DNA from 3 places in the Ensifer sp. KUDG1 genome. Region 2 is predicted to be linked to each of the others. Evidence: predicted binding sites of a transcription regulator. Region 2 holds the regulator's gene; each other region holds the start of a gene.

What was found. Region 2 encodes LexA, which represses DNA repair genes until DNA is damaged. Its sites were predicted from a motif close to TGTTCNNNNTGTGTTCNG; they were not measured.
Region 1: a site for LexA is predicted at 2,109-2,126, ahead of M2267_RS21850 (ImuA family protein). Genes of this name have one in related genera too.
Region 3: a site for LexA is predicted at 1,419-1,436, ahead of radA (DNA repair protein RadA). Genes of this name have one in related genera too.

Annotation. Positions count from the first base shown of each region.
Region 1 is NZ_JBNDIG010000009.1:151,286-154,559, reverse strand. Features, by position in the region: gene M2267_RS21855 (DNA polymerase Y family protein) at 1-1,219, opposite strand, end outside; gene M2267_RS21850 (ImuA family protein) at 1,134-2,087, opposite strand; gene M2267_RS21845 (metallopeptidase family protein) at 2,257-2,691, shown strand; gene M2267_RS21840 (DUF1737 domain-containing protein) at 2,967-3,173, opposite strand; gene M2267_RS21835 (HpcH/HpaI aldolase/citrate lyase family protein) at 3,170-3,274, opposite strand, start outside.
Region 2 is NZ_JBNDIG010000002.1:962,952-966,225, reverse strand. Features, by position in the region: gene M2267_RS10230 (thermonuclease family protein) at 1-617, shown strand, start outside; tRNA gene M2267_RS10225 (tRNA-Cys) at 770-843, shown strand; gene M2267_RS10220 (hypothetical protein) at 1,053-1,385, shown strand; gene lexA (transcriptional repressor LexA) at 1,471-2,193, opposite strand; gene M2267_RS10210 (hypothetical protein) at 2,430-2,681, opposite strand; gene M2267_RS10205 (hypothetical protein) at 2,955-3,274, shown strand, end outside.
Region 3 is NZ_JBNDIG010000005.1:291,865-295,138, reverse strand. Features, by position in the region: gene radA (DNA repair protein RadA) at 1-1,325, opposite strand, end outside; gene alr (alanine racemase) at 1,475-2,614, opposite strand; gene M2267_RS15860 (AraC family transcriptional regulator) at 2,766-3,274, shown strand, end outside.

The DNA.
Region 1 (3,274 bases), on a different contig from region 2:
CCCTGCCGATCAGCGCCAGGTCCGTGAGCGGCCGGAAGCTTGCCGCCCGCTCCGGCACATGGCTTTCCGAGAGCGCCGGCACCATGAGGCTTTCTGCGCCGAACCGCGCCATGACCCGATCGGCGAAGGCGGCAAGCGGACGCGCGCGATCCGGCGTGCCGGAGAAATCCTCCTGCATCACCTCGTATTTTTCGCTCTTCGGCACCGAAAGCCGGAGGATTTCAAAGCCGAAGCCGGCATCGAGATCGTCGTGCACCGCCTGCAGGCGCTCGCGGAAAAGACCGGCGACACGCCGCGGATCGTTGAGCGGCGAGGAGGTACCGGCGGCGATGCGGAAGACCGCACCGTCAACGCGGAAAAGCAGAAGCTCGAACAAGCGTCCGCCCTCGCCGCGCTTCTCCAGCTCCGGTTTCAGCCGCAGTGCCAGTTCTTCCGTCAGGCCCAATATATCGTCTTCACCCTGGACCGGCTCGCCGAGCCGCCGCTCTGCCGAAAGGGCTGCGACCGGCAGCCGTGGCGACAGCGGCTCGTCCTCGCGCCCGAGCGCCTGGTCGAGACGCAGAAGCAGGGTTGCGCCGAACCGGCGAGCAAGCGGCGCACGCGGCGCCTCGATCAGGTCGCCGATCTGCTTGAGTCCGACCCGGCCCAGTGTTTCGATCGTTTCCCGCGGCAGCCGGAGTGCTGCCATCGGCAACGGCGCCAGCGCCCGCGCCGCCTCGTCCTCGGCAAGGATAGCGTCGGAGCCGAAACGCGCCACCGCCCAGGAGAGCCCGGCGGACGAGGAGATCGCCGCCCGGGCCTCGACGCCCAGATGGAAAAGGCGGGCGAGCAGATCGTCGAGCAGCGCCTTTTCCCCGCCGAGAAGATGGGCGCAGCCGGTAATGTCGAGAAAGAGGCCGCTGTCGCCATCGAGCGCGACGAGCGGCGTGTAGCGACTGCACCAGTCCGCCAGCCCTGCAAGCAGAGCCCGATCGGCGGCGGGATCGGCCGGCAGCACGTCGATCTCGGGACACATGGCCCGCGCTTCGGCGACCCCCTGGCCGATATGAAACCCACGCTTTTCAGCAAAACCATCGAGCGCAACGAGACGCATCGCGCTCTTCACCTTGTCGGCGAAGACGACGGGCGGATGTTCAGGACGCCCGCGGGAAAGCCACGAGTTCCCCCAGCGCTTGCGCGCGACCCGATCGGCCGGAAGATGCGGAAAGGCGAGCGACAGAATGCGCTGGTTCTGGATCTGCCGCAGCAGCGGCTGGTAGGGGCTCGACGGGGTAAAGGCGGCGGTCATGGGGGTTCCACTCCAGGAAGAAGCCGAGCGGCGCAGGAGCCCTGCTCTTCTCGGCAATGACGTGAAAGACGGGATGGCCGATGCTGCCGCGAAGCATCGATCCATCCGGTAGCGGTCGCTCGCGCGCCGGCGCCGGCTCGACGAGGAAGCGGAAGAAGGCGCTGCTCGCCTCCTCGTGTCCGGATTGGCGCAAAAGCAGAAGGGGGACGTGGCCGGCGCGCGAGCGCACATGCAGGCGCCGGCTCTCGCTGAGTGCCAGGGCAGCCGGGTTGCCGCGAATTTCGAGGATGACAGCGCAGAAGCTCGGCACGGAAAGTGCGGCCTCGGCGATCCAGAGCGCATCCTTTATCGTGCGCGGCAGGCTGAAGACGAGGCCGCGGACATCGAGACCAAAGGCCTTCAGACCCAGGCCATAGGGCATGCCCGCCTCGTTGGAAGCCATCGACTGGCTGATCCAGAGAACGGGGGCGGACGGCTCGCCCTTTTCAAGCCGCGCCCGTTGGCAGAGCACGCCGAGTGCTGCGGCAAAACCGGCGGCAGCACCCGCATCGCGCGTCTCGGCATTGCGGATTTCCGTCATGCCTTCGAGCGGCAGGCCGCCTTCGAGAAGATCGTCCAGATCGGGAACGCCGAGCGCCAGCGCCTTGCGGCCGGGCTCGTCTTCTTCCCGCTGACGGAAGCCGCCGGGATCGGCCGCCTTGGCGGCGCGCACAACGCCCGGAAGCCGACGGTTTTCGATCCTGGCTATGGTTTCTCGGAGCGAAAGTACCGTCTCCCGCTGCACGGCTGTGTCGGCCATGACGGTCAACTCCCATCAGTATGTTCATGTTATGTTCTATTAGATTCCAGAGCTTCCTAAATGAGTCAACAGCCAATTCTAAGAATTTATTCCTGTCCCTGTGGTCAAGGAATTCAACACTCGAAAAACAAAGGCAAAATCGCTATATGGAGGGCAACAAGGAGTGCCTATGGCCCGCATTGACCAGACCGATGATTGGCGGGAACGCCACGCACCGACGCTTACCACTTTCGAGCAGCTTGCGCTGGAGGCCTATGGCCACCTGCCGCAGGAATTCCGCCAGCTGACGACCGACCTTGTCATCGAAGTTGCCGACTTCCCGAGCGACGACGTTTTCGAGGACATGGCGCTGGAAACGCCCTTCGACCTGCTCGGCCTCTTCGAAGGCAGCGGCATCAGCGAACGCTTCACCATGGAAACCGGCCAGTTTCCGAACCGCATCACCCTCTATCGCCGCCCGATCATCGACTACTGGGCGGAGAACGAGGAGACGCTCGGCGACATCATCACCCACGTTCTGATCCACGAGATCGGCCACCATTTCGGCCTCTCCGACGACGACATGGAACGGATCGAGGCGAGCGTCGAGCACGTCGGCGGCTAAGCAATTCCAGGAAAGTTGAAGCGGTTTTCCGTCCGGGATTGCGTGACTTAAAGAGCAGGGCTTACCGTTTCGCTTTGCCCCTCATCCGGCCTGCCGGCCACCTTCTCCCCGCAAGCGGGGCGAAGGAGACTCGCGGCACCCACTCGCCTCAACAATACGCCCCCGACATCCCGCCGACGGCAACTCCGTTCCGCGACATCGTGAGCTGGCACGTCCCCTCTCCCCGCCTGCGGGGAGAGGGCTAGGGTGAGGGGCAGCCGCCGACGGCAGCGCCACTACTGTTCCGACAGCTTGATATCCGGGGTGTAATCCTTGTCCTCGACCTCTTTGACCACCGCCTGGCCGCACTGCATGTGCTGCGTATCGGCATTGAAGGCATAGGTGGGCGAGCCGTGCAGGCTCCAGCCCTGGTTCAGCGCCGCCGTCACCTTGTGGCAGAAGGAAGCGTCGTCAGGGCCGGTCAGGAAGCGGTAGAGTTTCAAGATCTTGTCTTTCGTTGTTCGATGAGGTCCGCCTTGGCGGCAAGCGTTACGGCCTGGTCGAGATGCAGCCGCTCGACCATGCGTCCGTTGAGATTGATGAC
Region 2 (3,274 bases):
ATGACCATCGCGCCGAGTTGCGGCACTGGCCCGTGGTTTCCGATGTCGTGGCTTTTGCGTCGCGAACGGAAACGAAGCCGAAGCCTCCGCGTGCCGTTCCTGAAGCGCAGGAGCGCGTCGCGCATCAGGCGGACAGGCACAAGCCTAATCCGAAGCCCGACCCGGTCACGAAGGTCGCCCTGGCCGCACCGGTGCCGTCGGTGAATGTCGGCGTCACGCCGCCAACCCCCGTCGTGCGGCCGAATGAAGAGGTGAAGACGGCGTCCATCCGCACCGACCAGTTTTATTTCTGCGGCATTCGCAACGACAACTGCGTGATCGATGGCTCCACCTTCGTCTTTCATGGCGAGACGATCCGTGTCGCCGACGTCGATGCGCCGCGAATCCGCCAGGCAAGCTGCGACAAGGAGCGTTCGCGCGGCTTCTACGCCAAGCAGCGCCTGCGCGAGTTGCTGAACGCGGGCGACTTCAAGCTGGTTTCGGCAGGCGGGCGATCAGACGCCAAGGCCGGCGAAAAACTGCGCCTGGTTACCCGTGGCGATCAATCTCTTGGACGCGTGCTTGTCTCCGAGGGGCTCGTGCGCCCGTGGGATGGACGCCCGACGCCCTGGTGCTGAGATCAACCGGGAGCCGATCGGCGGGCATCGGCGATCGTTCTGTGGAAAGTATCTATCCAACAAATCGACGGCGCGTTTTTCAGAAAATGCCTCTTGCGGTTTTTCTGCAATCATTCTAAATCCGCGCCAACGCTTGGTTATCCGAGCTGTGAGGCCTCGTGGCGGAGTGGTGACGCAGAGGACTGCAAATCCTTGTACCCCGGTTCAATTCCGGGCGAGGCCTCCAAAAATCTCACCTCGTTTGAATTGGTTTGACGTTCTGCCTTAGGGCAGCGCGGGTCGTTTCGCGACCCCACGTCCGCGCAAGCCACGTCTCCTATGCCTCCGTCGGATCTTATCGCTTCGGTGAAATCGGTAGAGGGGGAACGATGACTCCGCTGAGATCAGCCGCATCGGTAGCGTCCGTCAACATTAAGAACGGAGGCAATGGCATCAATGAAAAAGAGACTGATCCTGACGGCGTTGGCGTGTTTTGCGGCGACCGCTATTGAGGCGCACGCTGACGACCTGGTTTTCCAGCTGAAGAACAACACCAGCGTGGTACTGACGAACTTCTATACGTCACCGGTCGGCGTCAATGAGTGGGAAGACGATGTTTTCGGTCGGCAGGTCCTGAACCCCGGCGAGAGCATGGAGATCACCATTGCCGACGGGCGGGACGTCTGCAAATACGACATGCGATTCGAATTCGAGGAGGGCTCGGCCCTCGATACGACCGAGGACACGCAGGATCTCTGCGAGCTCGGAGAATATACGATCCACGAATAGACGATCTGGATTTCACCCGAAATGGAAAGAGCCTCGCCAATTGCCTTGGCGAGGCTCTTTTTTGATCCGGTGTTCTGCCTGCAGCTCAATGGTAGCGGCGGATCAGCCCGACAAGCTTGCCCTGGATCTTCACGCGATCCGGTCCGAAGATGCGCGTCTCGTAGGCGGGGTTGGCGGCTTCGAGCGCAATCGACGCGCCCTTGCGACGGAAGCGCTTCAGCGTCGCTTCCTCGTCGTCCACGAGCGCCACGATGATGTCGCCGGGATTGGCCGAGTTGCCGTTGCGGATGATCACCGTGTCGCCATCGAAGATGCCGGCCTCGATCATCGAATCGCCCTTCACTTCAAGGGCGTAATGTTCGCCGCTGCCGATCATGTCGAGCGGCACGGTGATGTCATGGGTGTTGTTCTGGATTGCCGAGATCGGAACGCCGGCAGCGATGCGCCCCATCACCGGGACGGAAACTGACGTGCTTTCGGCAACTGGGGCGGGCTTCGGCGCGGCAGGAGCGGCCGCCGGCGGCTTTCCAAGGCTGCCTTCGATCACGCTCGGCGAGAAGCCTCTGCGCGGCTGCTGCTGGCCGGCGGCGTAGGCTTCCGGAAGCTTGATGACTTCGAGCGCGCGCGCCCGGTTCGGCAGCCGGCGAATGAAGCCGCGTTCTTCGAGCGCGGTGATCAAACGGTGGATGCCGGACTTCGACGCCAGGTCGAGCGCATCCTTCATTTCATCGAATGACGGCGGTACGCCCGACTCCTTCATGCGTTCGTGAATGAACAGAAGCAATTCCTGTTGCTTGCGGGTCAGCATGGCACGTCGCTCCAGAGGCGTGAAACAAATCAAGAACAGACACTATCTGTTCCATATGTGTTCCGCAAGTGCCTAAAATTCCGTGAATTCAGGCAATTGGCCGCTTCTGCGGGTGTCGATCGGTCACTTTTGCGGGAGCAGGGCGCCTATCGGCGACGGTGCGTGCCAAAAACGCGCCGGCAGGCACCAGTCGCGCAGCTGATTCGAGCGAATCACGGGGCTCTATGAGGAGAGATTTAGGTCGCTTGCGAGGTCGAGCAGGCGTCCTCGAACTCCTTCACCGTCTCTGCGCTGTTGTCTTCCGGAAGCACCGCGTCGGCCGCGTCGGTCGCGACGGGCGTGTCGCCGTCATAAACGAAGGACTGGATGTAGAACGCCAGCGCGCCCTTCCACACGTTGCGTCCATCGATCTGGTGGCACGGCACGGCCCGTTCGAAATCGGTCTGGAGTTCATCCACCGTCGCAGCGCTGAGCTTGACGTCAGGCATATTGGGCGATGCGACTATCGAAGCGAGAAGCAGGGCGGCAAGCACGGGGAACGTCCACTTGATGAAGGGGTGGCACTACAGGGTGGGAAACGATGTGAACCGTGCTTTCGTTCCGAAGTCCAGCAAGCATGGCGATCACTCTGCCGTGTTCAACAGCTCTTTGCCTGCAGGCTGTGTCTGATTTGCGCCAGCCGCTGCACCTCGAGTTCATCTTGACCGTTCCTCTTGCGACGGGCGAAGAACGCACCGGCACTATCGGCTCTGGGGCCGGGGGTGGGGGATGCGCAAAAATCCCTGCGAGGAAGGGGCTTCACCGTCTCGACAGGAGGTCAAAAAAAGATAACTTTGCGTGGAAAGTGGAGTAATTGCATGCGTAGATTGTCGTTGGTGGTGCTCGGTCTGTTGCTCACGGCCGGAGCGGCGTCTGCTGAAGAAGGGCGTTCGAACATCTGGAAACGGATCAACGCCTGGACGGTGGGGTCCGATCCTTCCCTTGGAGGCTCGTGTTACGCCGCGACGAGCTATGATGCCGGCGCGATCCTTCGTATCGGGTTTTATCCGCGGGGGTCGGCGAACCTGGCGTTTCTTTCGAT
Region 3 (3,274 bases), on a different contig from region 2:
TCGCTCCAGCGGCCATTGCCGTTTTTCGGCAGTTCGGTCGAAGCGGACGGCAGGACCGCCTGCGAGAACCCGAGCTTCTCGGCTTCCTTAAGGCGTTGTGCGGTATGCGCAACCGGCCGGATGGCACCCGACAAGCTGACTTCGCCGAAATAGACGCAATCCGCCGGAAGGGCAAGCCCGGCAAGCGATGAAACCAGTGCGGAAGCCACAGCCAGGTCTGCTGCCGGCTCGGAAATGCGGTAACCGCCGGCAATGTTGAGATAGACGTCGTGCTGGCCGAGCCGCACGCCGCAATGGGCTTCGAGCACGGCGAGGATCATCGAGAGCCGCGCGGAATCCCAGCCGACGATCGCGCGTCTCGGCGTGCCGAGCGAGGTCGGCGCGACCAGCGCTTGCACTTCGACGAGGACGGGGCGGGTGCCCTCCATGCCGGCAAAGACGGCGGCGCCCGGCGATTTTTCGTTGCGTTCGCCGAGGAAGAGCTCCGACGGGTTGGCAACCTCGCGCAGGCCCTTGTCCGACATCTCGAACACGCCGATCTCGTCGGTCGGGCCGAAGCGGTTCTTGACGGTGCGCAGGATGCGGTAGTGATGGCCGCGGTCGCCTTCGAAATAGAGCACGGCATCGACCATGTGCTCGACAACGCGCGGACCGGCGATCTGGCCCTCCTTGGTGACGTGGCCGACGAGCACGACGGCAGTTCCCGTCTGCTTGGCAAAGCGGATCATCGCCTGCACGCCGGTGCGAACCTGGGTCACCGTGCCCGGCGCCGAATCGACGATGTCGCTCCAGAGCGTCTGGATCGAATCGATGATCACCAGATCCGGGCGCTTGCCTTCAGAAAGCGTTGCCAGAATGTCCTCGACATTGGTCTCGGCGGCGAGCAGCACGTCGCTGTCGGCAGCGCCGAGCCGCTGGGCGCGAAGGCGCACCTGCGCCACGGCCTCTTCGCCCGAGACATAGATGACGCGATGATTGCGGCGCGAAAGTGCTGCCGCTGCCTGCATCAGTACGGTCGACTTGCCGATGCCGGGATCACCGCCGACGAGCAGCGCCGAGCCGCGCACGAAGCCGCCACCGGTCACCCGGTCGAGCTCCGAGATGCCTGTCTGAATCCGTGGCGCGTCTTCGATCTCGCCCGAGAGCGTGGTGAGCGCCACCGGGCGTCCCTTCTTCGGCGCCCGCGACGGACCGCCACCGATGCCTGCCGTCGGATTGTCCTCGATGATCGTGTTCCACTCGCCGCAGCCTTCGCACTTGCCCACCCAGCGGGTGTGGACCGTGCCGCAGTTCTGGCAGATGAATTGGGTACGCGCTTTCGCCATCGGCATCGACTTTCGGAATGTGAGACCGCCGACGTCGCGATCGGACGTCGGCGGAAAAGAATCACTTGTATCGTCACATAATGCCGCGAAACGCGGAACAAAAGGTGAATTTCAGTGGGAATGACTGAAAAATGATATGAGGGACGGCGTCACGCGCCGCCGACATAGTGCCTGGCATAGCGATGTCCGAGGCTGGTCAGCATCTCGTAGCCGATCGTACCGCCGGCGCGCGCGACATCGTCTATGGCGACGTGCCGCCCGAAGAGCTCGATGTAATCGCCCGGCCGCACAGTACCCGTGGGAAGGTCGGTGACGTCGAAAAGACTGAGATCCATGGTGACGCGGCCGACATGCGGCACTTTCCGGCCATGCAGGAAGCCGAAGGCCCCTGATGGCGTTGCCTGCCTGAGGGTTACGCCGCCGCCGGAGACCGAGCGGTGGTATCCATCGGCGTAGCCGACTGCGACGGTCGCGATACGGCTGTCGCGGTCGAAGCGGGCGGATGCGCCATAGCTCGCTGTGCCGCCGGCGGCCACATCGCGCACCTGGATGATCCGCGCTTCGGCGGTCACCACCGGCTTCATCGGGTTGGGGACGTCATTCACCGCCTCGCCGCCATAAACGGCGATGCCCGGCCGGGTCAGGTCGAAATGATAGTCGGGCCCGAGGAAAACGCCGCCGGAGTTGGCAAGGCTCGCATCGACGCCTTCATAGGCGGCGGTCGCTTCGTGAAAGCGCCGGAGCTGAATGCCGTTCAGCCGGTGGTCGGGATCGTCGGCGCAGACGAGGTGGCTCATGATCAGCACCGGCGAAAAGCTCGCCGGCCGCGCCGGGTCTGTCGCAAGCGCAGCGGCCTGCTCGACCGTAAGGCCGAGCCGGTTCATGCCGGTATCGACATGCAGCACGCAAGGGTGGTCGCCCCGTTCGGAGAGTGCGGCCATGAACACGGCCAGCTGCTCGTCCGAATTGATGACCGGCACCAGGTCATTGTCGAAGAAAAGCGCCTCGTTGCCGGGCCACATGCCGGCGAGAATGTAGATCCGGCCGTCCGGAACCAGGGGGCGGAGATCGGCACCTTCCTCGGCATTGGCGACGAAGAAGTCGCGCGCGCCAGCGGCATAGAGGGCAGTGGCTGCCTGATCGATTCCAAGGCCGTAGGCGTCCGCCTTCAAGACTGCCGACGCCCGCGCTTTGCCCGAGCGGGCATTCATCGCGCGCCAGTTGTCGGTGAGGGCGCCGAGGTCGATGGTGAGCCGGTTGGAGGCGGCGAGAAATTCTGGAGGGAGCATGCCGGGTACTCTGCCGTGGACGATCCAAGAGCAATACAGCCTAGCGCCCACTGTCGCAAATGCCGGCCTGTCGCACCGATTGAAAGCGCCTCGGTTTTGAACGAGCACTTTTGTGCAAGACGCGGGCGCGTGGCATCACTATTCTCTCCCCATGCAGACGATTTCGCAGCAGCAGGCCATCGATGACACGCCGATTGAGGGCGCCGAGCGCACGCGCTTCTGGCGGGATCCCCGTTTCATGGGCATGGAATGTCTGACGGCGACTTTTATCACCCACGAATTCGCGCCGCATGCGCACGAGACTTTCAGCATCGGCGCCATCGAGGCCGGTTCGCAGATCAGCAAGATCAAGGGCGAGCGCTCGGAAGCAGGCCCGGGCTTTTTCTATCTCATCAACCCCGACGAGATCCATGACGGCCATCCCGGTGGCAGCGGTTACCGTTATCGCATGGTTTACCCGAGCGCCGAGCTTCTGGTGAACATCATCGAGGACGTGACCGGCCGCGCCTTCAAGGGCACGCCGTCCTTTTCCAGGCGCGTGCTGCAGGCGCCGGACCTGGCGATAGCCTTTCATCACGCGCACCGCATGCTCGAGCTGAATGGCAGCACCCTCGAGGCGGAAGAGAGCATGTTCAGTGTTCTCGCCACGATGTTCGAGCG